Regions from separate parts of the Streptomyces sp. NBC_01622 genome, predicted to be linked through region 1. Evidence: riboswitches for the same ligand, from Rfam matches in the RefSeq annotation. Region 1 holds a riboswitch; the other holds the start of a gene.

The links. A riboswitch is a leader RNA that binds a small molecule or an ion and turns the genes downstream of it on or off. The one in region 1 is predicted to bind cobalamin.
Region 2: it holds a riboswitch for cobalamin, as region 1 does, so the genes downstream of both, OH768_RS40085 (cobalamin biosynthesis protein) here and OH768_RS18005 (ribonucleoside-diphosphate reductase subunit alpha) in region 1, are expected to answer to the same signal.

What each region holds. Positions count from the first base shown of each region.
Region 1 covers NZ_CP109293.1:4,030,773-4,038,988, reverse strand. Annotated here, with positions in the region: gene OH768_RS18010 (ribonucleotide-diphosphate reductase subunit beta) at 1-876, opposite strand, end outside; gene OH768_RS18005 (ribonucleoside-diphosphate reductase subunit alpha) at 876-3,305, opposite strand; cobalamin riboswitch at 3,428-3,559, opposite strand; gene OH768_RS18000 (GNAT family N-acetyltransferase) at 3,605-4,111, opposite strand; gene OH768_RS17995 (hypothetical protein) at 4,606-5,556, shown strand; gene OH768_RS17990 (hypothetical protein) at 5,649-6,827, shown strand; gene mctP (monocarboxylate uptake permease MctP) at 7,216-8,216, opposite strand, start outside.
Region 2 covers NZ_CP109293.1:8,653,804-8,662,019, forward strand. Annotated here, with positions in the region: gene cobN (cobaltochelatase subunit CobN) at 1-619, opposite strand, end outside; gene OH768_RS40080 (cobyric acid synthase) at 616-2,127, opposite strand; gene OH768_RS40085 (cobalamin biosynthesis protein) at 2,124-3,065, opposite strand; cobalamin riboswitch at 3,165-3,307, opposite strand; gene OH768_RS40090 (hypothetical protein) at 3,441-3,662, opposite strand; gene OH768_RS40095 (anion permease) at 3,699-4,958, opposite strand; partial or broken gene OH768_RS40100 (lysozyme) at 5,057-5,830, opposite strand; gene OH768_RS40105 (class II aldolase/adducin family protein) at 6,027-6,758, shown strand; gene OH768_RS40110 (TetR/AcrR family transcriptional regulator) at 6,826-7,392, shown strand; gene OH768_RS40115 (MFS transporter) at 7,500-8,216, shown strand, end outside.

The sequences.
Region 1 (8,216 bases):
GGCGAAGCCCAGCCGCTGGAGGCGCTGGTCGGCGACACACTCCAGGTACTGGCGCATCGAGTCGGTGTTCATGCCCGGCAGCCCGTCACCGCACAGATCACGCCCGAACTGCAGCTCCGCCTCGACGGCCTCCTTCAGCATGTCCGTGACCTGCTGCTGGAGTTGGTCGTCGAACAGCTCCGGCTCCTCCTTGCGGACGGTGTCGACCACCTCGAACGCGAAGGACATGTGCATGGTCTCGTCGCGGAACACCCAGTTGGTGCCGGTGGCCAGGCCGTGCAGGAGACCCCGGCTGCGGAACCAGTAGACGTACGCGAACGCGCCGTAGAAGAACAGCCCCTCGATGCACGCGGCGAAGCAGATCAGGTTGAGCAGGAAACGGCGGCGGTCGGCCTGGGTCTGGAGGCTCTCCAGCTTCTCGACCTCGTTGATCCACTTGAAGCAGAACTCGGCCTTCTCGCGGATGGAGGGGATGTTCTCCACCGCGTCGAAGGCGGCGGCCCTGTCCTCCGGGTCGGGGAGGTAGGTGTCGAGGAGCGTCAAGTAGAACTGCACGTGCACGGCCTCCTCGAAGAGCTGACGGCTCAAGTAGAGCCGCGCCTCCGGGGAGTTGATGTGCTTGTACAGCGTCAGCACGAGGTTGTTCGCCACGATCGAGTCGCCCGTCGCGAAGAACGCGACCAGCCGGCCGATCATGTGCTGCTCACCCGGCGTCAGCTTCGCGAGATCGGCGACGTCCGAGTGGAGGTCGACCTCCTCGACGGTCCAGGTGTTCTTGATCGCGTCCCGGTAGCGCTCGTAGAAGTCCGGGTAGCGCATGGGGCGGAGGGTCAGCTCGAAGCCCGGGTCGAGGAGGTTCTTTTCGGTGGAGCTCATTACTGGCAGGCCTCGCAGGACTCGGGGTTCTCAAGGGAGCAGGCGACCGCGTCTTCGTCCGGGGTCAACTGCTGTACGGGGACGGTGGTTTGGGCTTGGGCCTGGGCCGCGCGGGCGATGCGGGTCGCCGGGCGGGAGCGCAGGTAGTACGTCGTCTTCAGGCCCTGCTTCCAGGCGTACGCGTACATCGAGGAGAGCTTGCCGATCGTCGGCGTCTCCAGGAACAGGTTCAGGGACTGGGACTGGTCCAGGAACGGGGTGCGGGCGGCGGCCATGTCGATCAGGCCGCGCTGCGGGATCTCCCATGCTGTGCGGTACAGGGCGCGGACCTCGGCCGGGATCCAACTGAACGCCTGTACCGAGCCGTTGGCGTCCCGCAGCGCCTCCCGGGTGCGGGCGTCCCACACGCCGAGCTGCTTCAGCTCGTTCACCAGGTACGAGTTGACCTGGAGGAACTCACCGGACAGCGTCTCGCGCTTGAAGAGGTTGGAGACCTGCGGCTCGATGCACTCGTACACGCCCGCGATGGAGGCGATGGTGGCCGTGGGGGCGATCGCCAGCAACAGGCTGTTGCGCATGCCGACTTGGGCGATACGTTCCCGCAGCGCCGTCCAGCGCTCCGGCCAGGTCAGCTCCACGTCGTAGTGGTCGGGGTGCAGAACACCCTTCGCCGTACGGGTCTTCTCCCAGGCCGGCAGCGGGCCGTTGCGCTCGGCGAGGTCGGCGGAGGCCTCGTACGCGGCGAGCATGATGCGCTCGGCGATACGGGTGGAGAGGGCCTGTGCCTGCGGGGAGTCGAAGGGGACGCGCAGCTTGAAGAAGACGTCCTGGAGGCCCATCGCACCCAGGCCGACCGGGCGCCAGCGCGCGTTGGAACGGCCCGCCTGCTCGGTCGGGTAGAAGTTGATGTCGACCACGCGGTCGAGGAAGGTGACGGCGGTGCGAACGGTCTCGTCCAGCCGCTCCCAGTCGATGTCACCGTCGACCACGAAGGCGCCCAGGTTCACCGAACCCAGGTTGCAGACCGCCGTCTCGCCGTCGTCCGTGACCTCCAGGATCTCGGTGCAGAGGTTCGAGGAGTGGACGGTGTGGCCCGGCTCGGCCGTCTGGTTGGCGGTGCGGTTGGCCGCGTCCTTGAAGGTCATCCAGCCGTTGCCGGTCTGCGCGAGGGTGCGCATCATGCGGCCGTAGAGGTCACGGGCCGGGATGGTCTTCTTCGCGAGGCCTTGTTTTTCGGCCTCGCGGTACGCGGCGTCGAACTCCGCGCCCCACAGGTCGACCAGCTCCGGTACGTCGGCCGGCGAGAACAGCGACCAGACGCCGTCCTCGTTCACCCGGCGCATGAACTCGTCCGGGATCCAGTGCGCCAGGTTCAGGTTGTGCGTACGCCGGGCGTCCTCACCGGTGTTGTCCCGCAGCTCCAGGAACTCCTCGATGTCGGAGTGCCAGGTCTCCAGGTACACCGCGGCGGCACCCTTGCGCCGGCCGCCCTGGTTCACCGCGGCGACCGAGGCGTCCAGCGTCTTCAGGAACGGGACGATGCCGTTGGAGTGCCCGTTCGTGCCCCGGATCAGCGAACCGCGGCTGCGGATACGGGAGTACGAAAGACCGATGCCGCCGGCGTGCTTCGAGAGGCGGGCGACCTGGTGGTAGCGGTCGTAGATGGAGTCCAGCTCGTCCAGCGGGGAGTCGAGGAGGTAGCAGGACGACATCTGGGGGTGCCGGGTGCCGGAGTTGAAGAGGGTGGGGGAGGAGGGGAGGTAGTCGAGGCGGCTCATCAGGCGGTACAGCGCGGCGACTTCGTCGAGTGCGCGGGTCGAGTCGTCCTCGGCCAGACCGCTCGCCACCCGCAGCATGAAGTGCTGGGGCGTCTCGATGACCTTGCGGGTGATCGGGTGCCGCAGGAGGTAGCGGCTGTGCAGCGTACGGAGCCCGAAGTAGCCGAAGCGGTCGTCGGCGCCCTCATCGAAGGAGGCGGCGATCAGCGCGTCGAGGCGGGTCGCGTGCAGCGTCACGAACTCGGCGGTGCGGTCGGCGATCAGGCCCTCGCGGTGGCCCACGGCGACGGACTCGGTGAAGGTCGTCACGCCCTGGGAGGCGGCCTCCGCGGCGATACTGACCGTCAGCAGCCGGGCGGCGAGCCGGGAGTAGACCGGGTCTTCGGAGATGAGGCCGGCGGCGGCCTCCGTGGCCAGTTCGCGCAGTTCCGTCTCGTCCGCGTGGGCGGACCGGCCGCGCAGTGTGGCGGCGGCGACCCGGCCGGGGTCGGCGTCGGGAAGGTCGGCGGTCAGCTCGGTCAGGGTCCGCAGGATCGCGGCACCGGGACCGTCGGCACCGGGAACGGCCGTTCCGGGAACGCCGGTTACGGACGCTGCGTTCGCCTCGTTCGCCTGGGTCGCTGATGCCGGCTCTGCTGGCGCGATGGTCACGGTGGGGCTCTCCCTCGCTCGGCACGGGGCCTTGCGGAGGGCAGGCGGCAGCTCACGAGCGCACGGGGCGTCGCGTCCACCGGCCCACTCCACGAGGCCCGGACGTCATGCGCCCTGGCCGGGTGGCTGGGCGCGCCGTCGGCAGGTCCTCGGACTGACCAGGCGTGCGTATGCACGCAAGTACACCGTTGCGGGACAGTTCCGGATTCGCACCGGATTCCCCTGCGGCGACAGCGAGCATGAGCATACATCTTGTGCCGGGCTGTCGTGGCAACCCCAGATGTAGTGTCGCGGCTGTTTCAGAGCGTCAACTCATAGGTGAGGAGAGTGATGTCGTCGAGCTCCGGCAGGGGATTCCAGTCCCGGTCCGGGGTGCGGGTGAACCCGAGGCGTCCGTAGATGCGGTGGGCCGCGTGCATGGTGCCTTGGGTCGACAGGACTACGGCTGTGCAGCCCGCCGTGGCCCGGGCGCGGTCGACGCAGGCGCGGACCAGGGCCTCGCCGGCGCCCTTGCCGCGGGCCTCGCGGGCGACCGCCAGCATCCGGATCTCGGCCTCGCCGGGTTGTGCGATGTCGGCCATGGGGCCGCCGGACGGGACGAAGGTCACTCCGCCGAGGAGGTGGTCGTCGTCGACGGCTACGAGTACGTCGGCTGCGGCGGCTCGTTCTGCCACGGCTCTCAACTCGTCGAGGTATGCGTCGCTTTCGCCGAAGTCGAGGAGGCCGTCCTGGAGGTAGGCCTGGGCTGTGATCTCACCCAGGCCGTCGTACTCGCCGGGGGCCGCCTGCCTGATCACGATGTCCATGGCTTCGAGTCTGCCCGACGGCCGAGTCGCGGGGTGTCCCGGGAGTGATTCCATGGAAAGAGGTGCCGGTGCCCGCGTGGTCCTCTGTCCCGAGAATCGCTCTCGGAGGGAGAACGCATGATGACCAGGGTCGTCCGTCACCCGCCTGGCAGGGAGCGACTGCGCGATGCACCGATGGCGACGCTGGATCTGCGCCGGGCCGGGGTCCGGGTCAGACGGTTCCTCCTCGGTCACTGGCACACCCTGACGATCCGTCTGGAGGCGCGCCGCGGCACAACGCGCCCAAAGAAGTGGTGCAGGTGGGTCTCGTACACGAACGTCACCAGGGCTGTCTGGCTGGCTGCCGCGCTCGTGGTGCTCGTGTGGTGTGCGGAGGGCCTGTACATCCTCATCAAGCATCACTCGACCAGTTTCGAGAAGTGGCGGCAGGGCAACGAAGGGTTCGACGCCCTTCTCCGTTTCGTCGGCCCTATCTCCTCGTCGGGGGTGTCGGGGTGGGGAAGACCGCCGTCCTGGTGCGGCTCACCGAACTGCTCGCCCGGCAGAACGCGGTGCCCGTGCCGGTCCGGTTGAGGGACGCGGACGACGGGGCCGACCTGAACTTCGAGCGCATGGCGAAGCAGCGCTTCGTCGAGGAGTCGCCCATGGGCATCCTCGCGCGCAGCAAGACCGAGCGGGTGTGGCAGCAACTGCTCGCCGACGACAAGCCGGTGGTCATCGCCGACGGTCTGGAGGAGGCCCTCCTCAACGAGAACCTCCAGCAGAACCGGGAGAACATCATCCGCCGGGCCATCGAGCGTGCCCACGAGGAGAAGCTGCCCCTGGTCATCGCCTCCCGGCCGCACAGTCCGCTGGAGAGCACCCTCGCCGCGATCGTGGAGCTGGACCCGCTGAGCGAGGAGGAGGCGCTGTACTTCGTGGAGGCGCGGGTCCCGGACACGGACGAGCGGCGCGTGGACTGGATCGTGGAGACGGCGGAGGTCACCGAGTCGCCGATCTACCTGCAGATCGCCCGTGAACCGCACCGGCACGGCGCCCTGGAACGCGACGGTGCGCGGGGCGACGCACAGCGGCTGGACACGCGGAGCTGGGACCGCAGCAGCGCCGCGACGCCCTCGAAGTGGTCTCCGCCCTGGCCTGCATCGGGCTGCTCCAGGACAAACTGGAGGTGGGCTTCGCGGATGGCACACCCTCTGCGACCGGCTCAGTCACGAGGAGGGCAGGCTGCTGCGCGAGGGCAATCTGGGCCAGTGTCACGCCGCGCTGGCGCGCTTCGCGGGGTACGCGAACAGGCTCGGGCCGGTGGAGGGTTTCGAGAAGCGGGTCCGTTTCCCGCACAGCATCTTCCAGGCCTACTTCGGCTTCCGCGCACTGACCGACCTCGGGGAGCGGGAGGTCGGGGCGCTGGTCGAGCAGGCACTGCAGCCGCCCGGCCCCAGCCGTGAACTGCTCATCGCCCTGGTCCTGCTGTCCCGTCGGCGCGCGGGGGCGAGGGAGGCAGCGTCCGGGCCGAGGCGAAGAAGGAGATGAAGGAGCTGTGGCGGCAGGTCCCCGTGAGCGGGCTCAGCCTGGCCCAACGGCTGCGAAACGGCGACTGCTCAAGCGGCTCGGGGCGGCGCTGCGCTCGGTGTCGGGCAGGATCGACACCACTCCGCTGTACTACCAGCTCTTCCGGATGGGCATCGAGGAGCCCTCCTCCTCGGTGCGCCTGGCCGCGGCGCAGGAGATCGGCAGCGGCGGCAACGAGGCGTTCGCGGTGATCCGCGAACGGATCGGCCTGAACAGCGATCCCGTGCAGGAGTACAACGACAGGGTCGGCGAGCTGAGGCTGTGGAAGCGGCGGCAGTTCGAGACGTGGGCCAGGAGGATGGCGGGTGCGAGGACCGATCGCCCGCCTTCGCGCGCCACGTTGTCCGAGCGCATCGACCGTCTGCAACACGAACGGCAGGACCTCAACCAGGAGTACCGGCGGCGACGGGTCGCCCTGTTCCGGGAGTTCGTGATGCGGGCCTGGATGATCCCCATGCTCCTGGGCTCCGTCGACGACGCCCACCGTGACGAGGCCCGGGAACGACTCACGAAGTGGCTGCGCCACCTCGACCCGAAGTTCACGGGCGGCGCCCCCGACCTGCCACTGGCCCTTGAGGCCGTGCTGGCCCAGGGCTTCAAGTACGTGGCCAACCGGCGTAAACGCCATCCGCACGCGTACCCGCGCGGTCGCGCCGATCTCATGCGGCAGGCGGAGAAGGTGTTGCAGCAGTCCCGGTGGGAGCTGCCGGACAGGGTGGGCCACCACCATGACCACGCGAACCACGACGACACCGTGACGGGCCCGGAAGGCGACGGCCACGGGGTGCACGAACTCTCCGAGGCGATCGGCGGGATGACCGCCGTACAGACCGTGGAGCGCTGGCTGTCGATGGCGGGCACCGTGAGCGGGGCGCCCGGACGGTCGAACGCGAACGGTGCCCGGCCCGGCGGCCCCTACATCCCTTCGTCGCCGAGGCGGCCGATCTGGTGGCCCTCGCGCTGGAGACCGGGCAGCCCGAGCGGTACCTGTGGATCGACGAGAAGGGCGCCACCGACACCATCGGCTCCCGCACCCGTTACCCAGGGGGATATCGCCGGTGCAACCTGTGGATCCCGCCGTCGGCCGGCTGGAGCAGCCTGGACGCGCGGGCCCAGCACCTCGTCGCCGACGTCCTGGTCATGCTGAACCTCGTCGAGCGCGACGGGCATCCGGACGAGGTCGAGGAGCGGCTGGCTCGCGTGGAGCAGCCCGGCATGCCGCTCCCGCCGTGCATCCGCACGAACCGTGAGCCGCTGCGGCCGGACCTGCGGGCAGGTACCTCGGTCCCGCCCGCACCGGGCAGCACCTGTCTGCCCGGTGCAAGTTCCAGCTCTGCCCGTACCCGCCCCGGGGCTGTGTGCCCCGAGGCGAGATCCGCGAGCCGTTCTGCCGCCAGCAGCAGGCACTGTTGCCGGGGCGCGTGCGTCGCTGTCCGCCCAGGGCCCTGCGCAGGAAGACACCGCACTGGGTCAGCATGCGCGTCCGGGAGCTGGATAGCTTCTGGGAGGCGATGGCCGGGCGCACGCGCGACTGACTAGTGGGCTGCTCCCGCCGTCGCCGGCGGCAACTCCACCTCCACCCCGGGGTCCCCAGCATCCGCCGTGTAGTCCGCCGGGCTTGTCTCGTCGACGCCCTCTGGCGCCTTCAGGGCCTTCAGTACGAACGTCAGGACCACCGTCACCGCCACGTTCAGTACGAACGCCGTCAAGCCGATGTAGCCGATCTCGCCGATCCCCGGGATCTCCTTCGCGGAGCCGCCGAAGTGGGCCTGGGTGGGGGAGGCCACACCGTAGGCCGCGAGGGTGCCGTAGAGCATGCCGACTGCCCAGCCGGTGAGGAGGGCCCAGCGGTGGAACCAGCGGGTGAAGAGGCCGCCCACCAGGGACGGGAAGGTCTGGAGGATCCAGATGCCGCCCAGGAGCTGGAAGTTGATGGCGACTGTTTTGTCCATCGTCAGGACGAAGGCCAGGGCACCGACCTTCACCAGCAACGAGACCAGCTTGGAGACCTTGGTCTCTTGGGCGGGGGTCGCGTCCGGGTTGATGAAGTCCTTGTAGATGTTGCGGGTGAAGAGGTTCGCCGCCGCGATGGACATGATGGCGGCGGGGACCAGGGCTCCGATGCCGATCGCGGCGAAGGCCACGCCCGCGAACCAGTCCGGGAACATGTTCTCGAACAGCTGCGGGATCGCCAACTGCCCGTTGGTGACCTTGACTCCGGCCGCGATCGCCATGAAGCCGAGCAGGGCGAGCAGGCCCAGCATCAGTGAATACAGCGGCAGGATCGTGGTGTTGCGGCGGATCACGTTGCGGCTCTTGGAGGAGAGCGTCGCGGTGATCGAGTGGGGGTACATGAACAGGGCCAGTGCCGAGCCCAACGCGAGTGTGGCGTACGTCCATTGGCCCGCCGGTGCGGGTATGAGTCCGCCGGCCCCGGCCGCCTTGAACTTGGCGCCCGCCGCGCTGAAGATGTCGTCGAAGCCGCCGAGCTTGATCGGGATGTAGATGATCGCCACCGTGATCACGATGTATATCA
Region 2 (8,216 bases), 4.6 Mb from region 1:
CCTTGCCGAGGATCTCGTACAGCCGGGAGTCGGCACCGCGCAGCGAACCGCAGTACACGGCAAGGGCGTTGGCGCCCTTCGCCTCGATCCGGTCGCACAGGGTGTCGACGAAGGCGGTGTTGCCGGAGAGGTGATGTGCCCGGTAGAAGAGCACGCCGACGGTCGGGCGGCCCTCGACGAAGGCACGCTCGCCGTGGACGCCGAACTCGGGCATCTTCTGCGGCGCTTCGAAGCCCTCGCCCGTGAGCAGCACGGTGTCGGAGAGGAAGCGGGCGAGTTCGGTGAGGTTGTCAGGACCGCCCTCGACGAGATAGCGCAGCGCCTCGGCCACCACACCGGCCGGTACCGACGACTCGGCCATCAACTCGGCGTCCGGGACGGACTCTCCGCCCAGCAGCACGGTCGGGATGCCCGAGGCCTTGAGCGCGGCGAGCCCGTCCTCCCAGGCCCGCTTGCCGCCGAGCAGCCGTACGACGGCGATGTCCGAGCCCGCGATGAGCGCGGGCAGCTCCTCGCCGGCGTCCACGCGGGACGGGTTGCCGATCCGGTACCCGGCGCCGGAGGCACGCGCCGCCAGCAGATCCGTGTCGGCGGTCGACAACAACAACACTGTGCTCATGCGGGCGCTCCCGGTGGAATGAAAGGCAGTCCTTGTGGCGCGCCGGACTCGATGAGCCGCCACAGCGCGTCCGTGTCCGCGTGCTGTTCGATGAGGTCGCCGAGCCGGTCGAGCTGCTCCTCGCGCAGCGCGGCGAACGAGGTGTCGGCGGCCGGCACGAACCGGCGGCCCGCCGCGGCGGCCACCTTGCGCAGGAACGCCCGCCGGAACCCGTCCGACTCCAGCGAGCCGTGCCAGTGGGTGCCCCAGGTCTGGCCGACCCGGCAGCCGTCCAAGAAGGGCTCACCGCCGCTGAGTTGGGCGACACCGTGATGGATCTCGTACCCTTCGACCCGCTCGCCGAGGGCTTCGCCCACGGGTCGGGTGAGGGTCTTCTCGCGCGCGAAGCGCACGCGCAGGGGGAGTACTCCGAGCCCGTCGACCGATCCCCGCCGGCTCTCGACCTCGTCCTCGATGTGCTCGCCGAGGATCTGGAAGCCGCCGCAGACGCCGAGAATCGGCCGCTGTTCGGCGGCCCTGCGGACGAGGGCGTCGGCGAGGCCGCGCTCCCGCAGCCACTCCAGCGCCTGCACCGTCCCCCGGGTCCCCGGGATCACGACGAGGTCGGCGTCGGCCAACTCCTCCGGCCGGTCCACGAACCGCACCACGACGCCCGGTTCGGCGGCCAGCGCGTCCACGTCCGTGAAGTTGGACATGAGGGGGATCGCGCAGACCGCGACCCGCAGCACGTCCTCGCCGGCCGGCGGCGCGGTGTTCGACTCGCGGACGGTCCCGCGCAGCGAGATGTGCAGCCCGTCCTCCTCGTCGATCCCGAGCCCGTGCTGGAACGGCAGCACGCCGTACGTCCGCCGTCCGGTGAGGCCGTACAGCATCTCCAACCCCGGCTCCAGGAGCGACACATCGCCCCGGAACTTGTTGACGAGGAACCCGGCGACGAACGCCTGATCCTCCGGCGACAGCAGCGCCACGGTTCCGAAGAAGGAGGCGAAGACGCCGCCGCGGTCGATGTCGCCGACCACGAGCACGGGCAGCTGTGCGTTGCGTGCGATGCCCATGTTCACGATGTCGGTCCGCCGCAGATTGATCTCGGCTGGACTGCCGGCCCCCTCACAGATCACCGCGTCATACGTGCCCCGCAACTCGGCGAGACAGTCCAGCACGGTGCCGAGCAACTGCTCCTGCCGCCCGCCGTGATAGCCGCGCGCGCTCATCTCACCAACAGGCTTGCCCATGAGCACGACCTGACTGGTGCGGTCGCCGCCCGGCTTGAGGAGGACGGGATTCATCAGCGCGGTCGGCTCGATGCGGCAGGCCTGCGCCTGCATGGCCTGCGCCCGCCCGATCTCGGCACCTTCGCGCGTGACGAACGAGTTGAGGGACATGTTCTGCGCCTTGAACGGCGCGACCTTCACGCCCTGCCGCACCAGCCACCGGCAGATCCCGGCGGTGACGACGCTCTTCCCGGCGTCCGAGGTGGTGCCCGCGACCAACAGCCCGCCGCCGCTCATGACTTCCGTCCCTTCACCAGCAGCCGGCCGGCGACACTGACCCCGAGCGCGAGCCAGCCGACGCGCCGGGACAGCCGTACGGCCCGATCGATGTCCGGTACGGCGACGGCGCGTCCGGCACCGTTCAGCACGGGCCGGTGCTCGACCCGGCCGCCGTAGGAGAGCGTCCCGCCCAGTCGCACGCCGAGTGCGCCCGCGAAGGAGGCCTCCACGGGACCGGCGTTGGGGCTCGGGTGCTTGGGGGCGTCGGTGCGCCAGGCGCGCACCGCTCCGCGCGGGTCGCCGCCCGCGACGGTCGCGAGGACGGCGGTGAGGCGGGCGCCCGGCCAGCCGGCGAGGTCGTCGAGGCGGGCCGAAGCCCAGCCGTAGCGGCGGTACTTGGCCGACTTGTGGCCGACCATGGCGTCCAGGGTGTTCACGGCCCGGAAGCCGAGCAGACCCGGGACACCCGCGATGCCGCCCCACACCAGGGCGCCCACCACCGCGTCGGAGGTGTTCTCGGCGACGGACTCGACGACGGCCCGGGCGATGCCGTCGGCGTCGAGGGCCTGCGGGTCCCGGCCGCAGAGGTGCGGCAGGCGTGCCCGCGCGGCCTCGATGTCACCGGCCTCCAGTGCCCGCCCGATGACCCCGGCCTCGCGCGCGAGGGAGGTCCCGCCGACGACCGCCCAGGTGGCGGCGGCGGTGAGGGCGGCAGAGGCCGTACGGGACGGTCGTAGGGCCGAAGTCGCTACGGCGGCGAGAGAGACGGTGGCGCCCACGCACACGGCGGTGTGCAGGGCGCCCCAGCCTCGGTGGTCGCGCCACAGGAGCTGTTCCACGGCACCGGCGGCGCGGCCGAACGCGGCGACCGGATGCCCGCGGCGGGGATCGCCGAGCAGGTGGTCGCCGAGAAGTCCGGCGGCGGCGCCGTACGCGAAGACGCGATCGGCACGCATCGGCTCAGCCGGTCGCTGAGTCGGACACTGCGCTGGTACGGGACCTCGAACGGCAGCCGAGCATGGCGATATGTCCTCACTCAGGGTGTCCACGCCCTGGTTCGACGAGACCGGCGGTGAGAGTTCCTGGCTCCCGGGGTTGTCTACCCCGGTGACAGTGGCGGGACCGCGCCGGATTCGCACCGGCTTCCTCTCCTGCCGCCGTACATGGCTCCGGCAGTCCACCACGGGGTTGGAAGGGGCGTCAACTTGCTGTTGACCTGCGGGGGAGGAGTGTGCTGATGCCCACACGCGGGTCGTCGAAGGAGCACGCGAGCGTGGGGTGCGGGACGGTGATCCGTCCCGCACCCCACGCTCGGTCCAACTGGCGGCCGGTCAGGCCACGATGATGTAGATCCCGTACGCCACCGCCGCCGCGCAGGCCGCGAAGCAGGCGTAGGCGCCGGTCAGGGCGAGGTTCGCGGAGTCGCCCTGGACGGTGGCCCGTTCGCGGCGCGAGAGGGCGGTGATGCCGAGGGTGAAGACGGCCACCAGGGCGACGGTGACCACGAGGCTGACGCCGAAGACGGAGCCGAGGGCTGCCCAGTCGATGTGCATGCTTCTACTTCCTTCTTGATGACCGGGTGCTCGGGCTCAGACCGCGGCGGCCGGCGGGGTCGCCGGGTCGGACTTCACGACGGGGGCCGGGGTCACGGGCGGCGAGGGGATCGTCGCCGTGAGGCCCTCGGAGAGGGCGACCGACGGGGGCGGGGTGACGGCGGCGATCGCGGCGGTGACCACGCCGGCCGGCTCCTCGAACTCGTTGACGTTCGAGGCGTCGACCACCTGGCGGCGGGACACGATCCAGATCGCGGTGCTGGAGGCGATCAGGAAGACGGCCACCAGCGCGGTGCCCCAGTCGCCGAGGTCGGTCACCGACTCGGCGAGCGCGCCGACCAGCGCGGCGGCCGGCAGCGTCAGACCCCAGGCGACGAACATCCGGGTGGCGGTCGACCAGCGGACGACCCCGCCCTTGCGGCCCAGGCCCGCACCCATCACGGAACCGGAGACGGCGTGCGTGGTGGAGAGGGAGAAGCCGATGTGCGAGGAGGCCAGGATGACCGCGGCGGCGCTGGTCTGGGCGGCGAAGCCCTGCTGCGGCCGGAGGTCGGTCAGGCCCTTGCCCATGGTGCGGATGATGCGCCAGCCGCCAATGTAGGTGCCCATCGCGATGGCGAGGCCCGCGGAGAGGATGACCCAGGTGGGCGGGTCCGAGTCGGGGGCGATGGAGCCGCCGGCGATCAGGGCGAGGGTGATGATGCCCATCGTCTTCTGCGCGTCGTTCGTGCCGTGGGCCAGCGAGACCAGGCCGGCCGAGGCGATCTGGCCGACGCGGAAGCCCTTGTCGGCGGCCTTGCCGTCCGAGTTCCGGCTGAGCGCGTACGAGAACCTGGTGGCCAGCATCGCCGCGACGCCCGCGACGATCGGGGCGGCGACCGCGGGCAGCAGCACCTTGGTGACCAGGACGTCGCCGTGGACCGCGCCGGTGCCGGCCGAGGCGATGGTGGCGCCGATCAGACCGCCCATGAGGGCGTGCGAGGAACTGGACGGCAGGCCGACGAGCCAGGTCACCAGGTTCCAGAGGATCGCGCCGACCAGGGCGGCGAAGATGACCTCGGGACGGATGCCGCTCTCGTCGACAAGACCCTTGGAGATCGTGTTGGCGACCTCTACGGAGAGAAAAGCGCCCACCAGGTTGAGGGTGGCCGACATGGCCACCGCGACCTTGGGCTTGAGCGCACCGGTCGAGATGGTGGTGGCCATCGCGTTGGCGGTGTCGTGGAAACCGTTCGTGAAATCGAACGCGAGTGCGGTGACCACCACAATCGCGAGAATCAGCGAGAAGCTTTCCATTTACCCAGGCAATCGTTCGAGGTCGTTGGCGCGTTGACCGTAGGCAACCTGAATGAACGGAAGATGAACTGAGGGGGTCTCTGAAGTGTCTGTACAGCCTAGTAACCCCTGGCGAACTTCTTCAGTTGGCTCAAGGACCCGTTGAAGAGATTCTGATCCCCCGGCAGGCTGCCGCTGTTGTCGTACTGCCAGAAGGTCCAGTACGACCAGCCGGCGGGCAGTGAGCCCGCGTCCGCCGACTCGTGGCGGGCGATCCACAGCGCGTGTGTCGAGGCCAGGGCGGTGCTGCTGCCCGTGCAGGTGTTCCATCAGTGGGCGGTCGTGTAGATCACCGGGCGGCGGCCCGTCTCGCGCCTCACCTCGGCGCTGAAGGCCTTGATCCAGCCGACCGTCTTCGCCTTGCTCAGGCCGTAGCAGCCGTGCTTCTTGTCGTACGGGTTGTATTCGATGTCGAGCGCCGGCGGCAGCGTCCAGCCGTCCGCCCTCCAGCCGCCGCCGTGCGCCACGAAGTAGCCGGCCTGGGCCGCGCCCGACGACTTGTCCGGGAGCGCGAAGTGGTAGGCGCCCCGGATGATGCCGGCGGCGCGGGCGCCGTTGTACTGCCGGCCGAAGTAGGGGCTGACGTAGTTGGTGGACTCGGTCGCCTTGACGTAGACGAAGGTGGCGCCCTGCGCCTTCGCGCTCGGCCAGTCGACGTTCTTCTGGTGCGAGGAGACGTCGTGGCCCTTGGCGGGGCTCGCGGCGGCGGCCGGGATCTCGACGAGTGCGACTCCGGCGACGGCGAGCGCGGTCACGGAGGCCGCGGTGAGGCGGGCGCGGTGACGGGTGCCGTGGTGCGTGCGACGGCGGGACGGTTTGCGATCACGGGCCATGTTTCCCCCGGGAATGGCGGCGTGCACGACAAATCCCCCAGAGGCCATTGGAGGATCTGTCGATGCCGATCGGTCTCCGGCCAAGCGGCTTGAGTGGGCGTTACGTGCCCATATGTACTCTTTCGGATGTGCGGCTTCCGGCTTAAAGTGCCCTCGCCCGAGCGCGTGTTGGGGAACCGGCTGGCAGGATCGCGGCATGGCTGAGCGGCGGCGGGACGAGCGGGGCGGACGGGATGTCGGGGAGGGCGCACAGGCTGTGGGGGAGCCGTGGCGGAGGCGTGTGCGCCCTGAGGAGGCGCACGCCTGGGACGAACTCGTCGTAACGGCCCGCCGGACGGTGTCCGACGGCCTGGTGGTCGGCACCTCCGGGAACGTCTCGGTGCGCGTCGGCGACATCGTCCTGGTCACACCCTCGGGCGTCCCTTACGACCGGCTCACACCCGACGACACCGTCGGCGTCGACATCGAGGGCCGACAGGTCCTCGGCACCCTCCTCCCGACGAGCGAACTGCCCATGCATCTCGCCGTCTACCGCAACACCGACGCCCAGGCCGTCGTCCACACCCACGCCGTCCACGCGACGGCCGTCTCGACCCTCGTCCCCGAACTCCCCTCGATCCACTACATGTCCGGCGCCCTCGGCGGCCCGGTCCGGGTTGCCCCGTATGCGACATACGGCACCGAGGAGTTGGCCGAGAACATGCTCCAGGCCCTCGCCGACCGCTCCGCCTGCCTCCTCCAGAACCACGGCACGATCGCCTACGGCACCTCCCTGGACCAGGCGTTCGACCGCACGGCCCAGCTGGAGTGGATGTGCCGGTTGTGGCTGACGGCGTCGTCGGTACCGGGGCTGTCGCCGACGCTGTTGTCGGGGGAGCAGGTGGCGGAGGCGGGGGAGCGGTTGCGGGGGTATGGGCAGCGGGGGTGAGGGGATCGGGGGTGTCGACAGTGGTGAGTGCGTTGACACGGAAAAGTGTGAGTGGTTGAGTACTCACATGAAGAGCGAACGGCCCCGCCAGTTGTCCACCGCCGAGGAGCGCCGCGAGACGGTGCTGCGCACCGCCATCGGTGCCTTCGCGGCGCGTGGCTACTGGGGCACCACCACCACCGAGGTCGCGAAGGCGGCCGGCATCTCGCAGGCCTACGTCTACCGCCTGTTCCCGAACAAGGAACTACTGTTCACCGCGGTCGTCGAGTACTGCTTCGTGCAGGTGCGGGCCAGTCTGGAGCGGGCGGCGTCCGAGGCGAAGGGCAGCTCCGCCGAGGTGGTGCTGGAGGCCATGGGCGACAGCTACGCCCAGCTGATCAGCGACAACGATCTGATGCTGATCCAACTGCATGCCCAGGCCGCGGCTGTCTCCGAACCGGCGGTGCGGGAGGTGGTCCGGCAGGGCTACGCCCGTCTGGTGGAGTACGTCCGCGGCGCCTCGGGCGGTACCGAGACGCAGGTCCAGGAGTTCTTCGCGTGCGGCATGCTGTGCCACCTCATCGTCTCCATGGGAGCCGATGAGGTGGATGCTCCGTGGATTCGAACGCTGTCCAGGGGGATCACGCACTACTGACACCCGGTGTGACCGGGTAACCAGGCCTTCGGGTCTGTGGGCGGGGCATGCGGCCCCGCCATTTCTCAGCCGTTTTTTGTGAGTGGTTGACCACACAGGAGGATGCCGTGAGGATCACGGAAAGCATTCGCAGCCCCCGCGCGGCGCTCGCGGCCCTGGCGGGAGCGCAGTTCACCGTCATGCTCGCCACCTCGATCGTGAACGTGGCCCTGCCCCAGATCCGCGCCGGTGTCGGGCTGTCGGACAGCGGTACGACCTGGGTGGTCAACGCCTACGGGCTGGCCTTCGGCGCGCTGCTGCTGACCGGCGGAAGAACGGCCGACCTCCTCGGCCGACGCCGTGTGCTGCTCGCCGGACTCGCCGTGTTCGGGGCCGCCTCGCTGGCCGCCGGGCTGGCCACCTCGTCCCCGGTCCTGATCGCGGCCCGCGCGGTACAGGGTCTGGGCGCGGCGGCGATCGCCCCGGCCGCGCTGGCCCTGGTGATGGACCTGTTCCCACCAGGACCCGGGCGGGGCAGGGCACTTGGCGTGTGGGGCGCGGTGTCCGGTGCGGGCGGCGCGGCCGGAGTCCTGCTCGGCGGGGTCCTCACCCAGGCATGGGGCTGGCAGTGGATCTTCTACGCGGTCGCCGTCGGCTCGTGCCTGATCCTGACCGGCGTCGCCGTCAGCGTGCCACGGCCCCCGGTCTCCGAGCGCGGCCGGTTCGACCTGCTCGGCACCGTCACCGTGACCCTCGCGCTGACCGCCCTCGTGTGGGGCCTGACCACCTCCCGCCGCTCGGGCTGGACGGACACCACCGTCCTGGGAGCCTTCGCCGTCACCGCC